DNA from 3 places in the Sedimentibacter sp. MB31-C6 genome. Region 2 is predicted to be linked to each of the others. Evidence: riboswitches for the same ligand, from Rfam matches in the RefSeq annotation. Region 2 holds a riboswitch; each other region holds the start of a gene.
The links. A riboswitch is a leader RNA that binds a small molecule or an ion and turns the genes downstream of it on or off. The one in region 2 is predicted to bind S-adenosylmethionine.
Positions count from the first base shown of each region.

Region 1: linked by a shared signal. The riboswitch ahead of metF (methylenetetrahydrofolate reductase [NAD(P)H]) and the one ahead of metK (methionine adenosyltransferase) in region 2 are both predicted to bind S-adenosylmethionine.
Region 3: linked by a shared signal. The riboswitch ahead of U8307_RS02785 (O-acetylhomoserine aminocarboxypropyltransferase/cysteine synthase family protein) and the one ahead of metK (methionine adenosyltransferase) in region 2 are both predicted to bind S-adenosylmethionine.

Region 1 is NZ_CP142396.1:2,774,184-2,776,395, reverse strand. It holds gene leuS (leucine--tRNA ligase) at 1-572, opposite strand, end outside; T-box leader at 647-847, opposite strand; SAM riboswitch class I at 989-1,088, shown strand; gene metF (methylenetetrahydrofolate reductase [NAD(P)H]) at 1,148-2,050, shown strand; gene U8307_RS13380 (vitamin B12 dependent-methionine synthase activation domain-containing protein) at 2,028-2,212, shown strand, end outside.
Region 2 is NZ_CP142396.1:1,244,876-1,247,087, forward strand. It holds gene metK (methionine adenosyltransferase) at 1-888, opposite strand, end outside; SAM riboswitch class I at 1,004-1,099, opposite strand; gene U8307_RS05950 (phosphodiester glycosidase family protein) at 1,321-2,212, shown strand, end outside.
Region 3 is NZ_CP142396.1:544,748-546,959, reverse strand. It holds gene U8307_RS02790 (hypothetical protein) at 213-710, shown strand; SAM riboswitch class I at 774-877, shown strand; gene U8307_RS02785 (O-acetylhomoserine aminocarboxypropyltransferase/cysteine synthase family protein) at 971-2,212, shown strand, end outside.

The sequences.
Region 1 (2,212 bases), 1.5 Mb from region 2:
CAAACATCTTTCTCTAGTTGTATAACATCACTACCACATCTATCACAAACTCCATTTTGTGATTCTTCATTTGCAAGTACAACTTTACAGCTATTGCAGAAATTTACATAAGTTTTATCTTTATAAGCCAATCCATGCTTAAACAATTGAACAAAAATCCATTGAGTCCATTTGAAATAATCTGGATTTGTAGTATCTACAGTTCTTGACCAGTCAAAGGAATATCCTGCTGTCTTTAATTGTTGAGTAAACACCTTAATATTTCTGTCTGTTACTTCTCTAGGATGTATTCCAGTTTGAATTGCATAATTTTCTGTAGGTAACCCAAAGGCATCCCATCCAATAGGAAACAATACATTGTATCCTTCTAATCTTCTTTTTCTTGATATTACTTCAAGAGAAGTATATGCACGTATGTGTCCTACATGCAATCCTACTCCCGATGGATATGGAAATTCCACAAGACCGTAAAATTTCTTTTGCTCTTTATTGTCTTTCGCTTTAAAAGTTTCATTTTTATCCCATATTTCCTGCCACTTTTTTTCAATAACTTGCGGATTATATGTTTTCATGTTTAGCCTCCATATTAATCTATTTTCTTAATTATTATTTAATTGTGTTAGTGAATACAAAAAATCTTCATCCCTGCTGGGACGAAGATTCCGCGGTACCACCCAAATTAGACATTAAGCCTCACTTAAATATTATAACGGTATAACCGTTTGAAACTACTTTATTTCGCTTCAAATACTCATGGACGAGTTCAGCTTTTACAATACCGTCTCACACCGTCCGACGGCTCTCTTAAATTGTGAACAAACCTACTGCTTCCAATCACAGTATTATATTAACTTTGTGTTTAATTATATCAAAACAAAAAATTAATTGCAAGAGCTAATTGTAAAACTTTCCTCCTTTTACAATATCAAATAAAATATTTACTTGACATATAGATATTATTAGTTATATACTAATTGAAAATTAAATAAATTCATCAAGAGCGACGGAGGGATCTGGCCCTATGAAGTCCGGCAACCAATCTATGTATACGGTGCTAATTCCAGCGGTTTTTAACCGGCAGATGAGAATGCATATGGATAATATCTTTCCCAATGTCGGGAGAGATTTTTTATTTTAGGAGGATTAAATGAAAATAGTAGATAACTTTACTGAAAAAAAACCTTTGATATCCTTTGAAATATTTCCACCAAAAGCAAATTATCCGGTTAATACAATATATGATTCAATCGACGAACTATATAAGTTAGAACCTGATTTTATGAGTGTTACCTATGGAGCAGGTGGAAGTACAAAAGACAAAACAGTTGAAATTTCTTCATATATACAAAACAAGTACAATTTAACATCTATTGCTCATGTTACTTGCATTTCTTCAGCAAAAAATGAAATATATAATATATTAACTTCCCTAAATGAAAATAATGTACAAAATGTTTTGGCTTTAAGGGGAGATTATCCAAAAGACTCTGTATCAGATAATTTTCCAACCAATGGATTTAAAAATTCAGTGGAACTGATAAAATATTTCAAAAGAAATTCAAATTTGTGTGTTGGAGCTGCATGCTATCCTGAAAAGCATCCAGATGCAAAAGATTTAGATGCTGATATTAAATTTCTAAAAAGAAAAATGGATGCAGGTGCTGATTTCTTGGTAACTCAAATGTTTTTTGATAATGAAGCATTTTATAATTTTTATGATAAAGCACATAAGAAGGGCATTGATTTACCTATAATTACCGGAATTATGCCCTTACTTAATAAAAATCAAATTAACACTATAGTAAATCTTACAGGTAATACAATTCCTGAAAAATTCAGAAGGATATTAGATAAATATGCAAACAATCCTGAAGCTTTAAAAGAAGCAGGAATGTCCTATGCAATAGGTCAGATAATAGACCTATTATCCTGGGGTGTTGATGGCATCCATATTTATACAATGAATAAACCTTCCACCGCTAAAAAGATTTTAGGCAGTATTTCTGCTATTAGGAGTGTACTAACAAATGAAAGTAAATCATATCAATAGTAACCTTATCAAAATAAACATAAATGAAGCTTTAAGATACTTAGGATATAGAAACAATAACGTTGATGTAGAAACTTATAAATTACTTAATGAATCTATAATCGAATTACAAAATATATGCGAGTTTAAATATGTGTATAGAATCTTTGAAGTTAAAAATGA
Region 2 (2,212 bases):
AACAATGTTTTTTGCAATGTATCTTGATGCATATGCAGCTGAACGGTCTACCTTTGTTGGATCCTTGCCTGAGAATGCTCCACCACCATGTCTTGAATATCCTCCATAAGTATCAACAATAATTTTTCTTCCAGTCAATCCTGAATCCCCTTGAGGGCCTCCAATAACAAATCTACCTGTAGGATTGATAAAATATTTTGTATTCTCATCGATTAATTCAGCTGGTACTGTTGTTTTTATTACATGCTCCTTTAAGTCTTTTTCAATAGTGCTTATTTCAATTTCAGGGTCATGTTGAGTTGAAATTACAATGGCATCTACTCTAACAGGTTTATTATCATGATACTCAATGGTAACCTGTGTCTTTCCATCAGGTCTTAAATAACCCAAAATACCATTTTTTCTTACTTTTGAAAGTTTTAGAGATAATTTATGTGCCAAACTGATAGGCATAGGCATAAATTCAGGTGTTTCATTACATGCAAACCCAAACATCATACCTTGATCTCCAGCTCCTGTTGCATCGTTTTTGTCTAAATGAGTTTCTCTATACTCTGCCGCTTCGTTTACTCCCATAGCAATATCTGATGATTGTTCATCAATTGCAGTTAATACAGAACAAGTTTTGTAATCAAAGCCATACTCCGCATCTGTATAACCAATATCCTTTATAGTATTCCTAACTATTTTAGGAATATCTATATAGCAATTAGTGCTAATTTCTCCTGCTACTAATACAAGACCAGTTGTTGTTACAGTTTCACATGCAACTCTACCAAATGGATCTTGTTCATAAATAGCATCTAATATTCCATCAGATATTTGATCACAAATTTTATCAGGATGTCCTTCTGTTACAGACTCTGATGTAAATAACCATTTTTTCATTTTATGATCCTTTCTATACTTTACTTTTCTTTTCATTGTGAAAGCATAATGACTAATTTATATAGTTTAAAAAATAAAAACCTCTTCCATAGAAGAGGTTCTATCTACATATATAGCCTCATCTTTCGGAAATCCGCGGGATTTGGCACCTTGAATAAATCAGGCTGCCGGGTTTCATTGGGCCTCGTCCCTCCACCACTCTTGATAAGGATTGTTACAATTCATAATATCATATAGATTTTTTTATGTCAATAGCTGAACTTTAAATATTTTTGGAACTTAAATCCTTTTAAAACGTCTAAATAAAAGCGTATATTACAATCCTTACATTTCTATAATTTACTATATTAATTAAATAAATACATGTTAATTTATACTTTATATGTGGTATAATGGACAAGCATAAATTTAAATACATAAATACAGAAGGGAATGATTAATTTGTTTATAAAAAAAATTGCAGCTATTTCTGCTACTATGATTCTATTATTAACATCATCAGTATTCGGCAGCGACTTATACACTGTTTATGATTTATCTGAGGAAACTAGACTCTCTACGGGTATTACATATGAAAGAATTGAAAAATACACTTCTCAAGGGTGGATGAACATAAATGTTGTTCGCACAAACCTAACAGACCCGTATACAAAAGTAGAACCTGTAACAAATAAAGAAGGTGTATCTAACAGGGGAACATTAAGTTCTATGTTAAAATCATCTGGAGCTGTAGCAGGTGTTAATGGAGACTTTTTTTACATGGGAAATCCAACTTATACATATGGACCAATAATTAAGGACGGGGAAATTATCACATCTCCTCTACCTTACAGTTATGGATACCCATCAGTAACAAGATTATTGGATGGTACAGTGGATATATCACTTTGGAATCCTAATATTACACTTTATGGCTCAGATGATATTCAATATGATATTGTTGTTATGAATAAAACTTCTAATATTGATTGGGGCCCAACTATACTAACTTCTGATTGGAATAAAATGTCTCCTGGTTATAGCGGAGATAAAGATATATTAGAAGTAGTTGTAGTAAACAATACAGTGTCAGAAGTAAGGAGAAATCAACCTTCAACTATAATTCCAGAAGAAGGTTACATCGTTGCAAGTTGTAATCCTGACACAATAGAAAAAATGACAAATTCCTTTAAATCTGGGCAGCCAGTTTCATTGAATATTGAATTAGATTTTAACACTGAAAACATAGACTGGTCTTTTGGTGGGTTAAATCATCTAGTTAAAAATGGTGAAATAAATGATATTAGTGATGAAGTACTCGGTGCTCATCCTCGTACTGCAATAG
Region 3 (2,212 bases), 700 kb from region 2:
CCTTTTGCAAATTGATTACAAAAAGTCACCTCATAACTTTTTGAGTGTTAATCTAATTATAATGTAGACTTTGATAAAAAACAACAAAAAATTGCAAAAAGTAAATATATTTGATAATTATTGACAAAATGCAAAGTATGTTTTATTATTTAATAATACAATATAAGTTTTTTTATATAGAAGAATTGAATATTAATACGGGGGGTATTAAATTGGAATTCATCGTTGATAATTATCTTAGTATATCTAATTTTGAGTTATTATTGAATTATATTCATGAAAACACAACACAAGATGAAATTTATAATAAGCATCTATTAATTACTATAATTGGATGTATCGAAGGAAATATACAATTGGAGTTGCAAAATAATTCATTCCATATGTATTTCAATGGATATAATATTGATGGTAAAGATAAAATAGATTGTGATAATTACATTTTGTCCAGTATTTATAATAATATAAAAGTTAATAGTGATTTAAATGATTTTATAATTAAATATTTTGACTTATGGCATGGACATAATGAGAATTCAGATTTTCTTTATGATAAGTATCATAAGGACTATTTAAAAGAAAACTTTCAAATATTGTTATATGCTATAAAAGAAGATATTAAAAAGGCAGGGAATATTAAGGATAATGATAATTTAAATAAATATCAATTATTGTTAAATGATTTAATTGATAAATTTTGCAGAAATTAATTAAAAGGTATTGACATAAGTAAAAAATTAGTATAAAGTACTTTCTAATAAATGAATATTTACTTCTTATCAAGAGAGATGGAGGGAGCGGCCCTTTGAAGTCTCGGCAACCTACAGTTTACTGAAAGGTGCTAATTCCGACAAAGTATAACTTTGAGAGATGAGGAGATGATTATATTAATCCTCTCTTCAAGGGGATTTTTTATTTTGCTGTGCAAGAAGCGATATTCCTTTAAATATAATTTATTCAGGGAGGAAATATGAAAAGTAATTTTAAAAACATTGAATCTAAATTAGTGCAATCTTTAGAAGAATTTGAAGAAGGGGAATCTAGAGTATATCCATTAATCCAAAGTACTACTTATAATTATAAAGATCCAGATTATGTTGCTGGTTTATTTGATTTAACTGAAACTGGACATATGTATTCAAGAATTAGCAACCCAACTGTAGCTGCTTTTGAGAATAAAATAGCTCAATTGGAAGGGGGTGTTGGAGCTGTAGCTGTTTCTTCTGGGCAGGCTGCTACAACGATGGCTATATTAACTATTTGTAACTCCGGTGATCATATAGTTGCTGCTTCTACAATATATGGAGGAACTTTTACATTACTAGCTTCAAGTTTGAAGAATTTAGGTATTGAAACAACTTTTATAAATCCAGATAATACAGAGGATGAAATAATAGCTGCATGTAAGGAGAATACAAAGGCAATTTTTGCAGAAACAATAGGAAATCCAGGGTTGAACATATTAGATTTTTCTAAATTTTCTAAAATAGCTATAAAAGTAGGTGTTCCTTTAATAGTTGATAATACAATAGCTACACCATATTTATGTAGGCCGTTTGAATATGGTGCTAATATAGTTGTACATTCGACTACAAAATATATTGATGGTCAAGCTACAGCAGTTGGTGGAGTAGTAGTTGATGGAGGAAATTTCGATTGGAATAATGGAAAGTTTCCAAATATGGTTGAACCTGATCAAAGCTATCATGGACTAAGTTATTTTGAGAAATTTAAGGAAACTGCTTATATAACTAAGGCTAGAACCCATATATTAAGAGATTTTGGTTCTACTATGAGTGCGTTTAATGCTTTTATATATTTGAGAGGACTTGAAACTCTTCATATCAGAATGGATAGACATAGTGAAAATGCATTAAAGATAGCTGAGTTTTTAGAAAATCATGAAAATGTTCTATGGGTTAATTATCCAAAGTTAAAAAGTAGTTCTTATTTTGAATTAGGAAATAAATATCTTCCAAAGGGTGGAAGTGGAATAATCTTGTTTGGAGTCAAAGGTGGAGCTGAAGGTGGAAGACAGTTTACTAAAAAGTTGAAATGGATAAATAGTGTAGTTCATTTAGGGGATGTTAGAACATGTGTACTTCATCCTGGTAGTACAACACATAGACAGCTGTCTGAAGAAGAACAAATAGCAGCAGGAGTTATGCCTGAAGCAATAAGATTAAATGTAGGAATTGAAAATATAGATGAC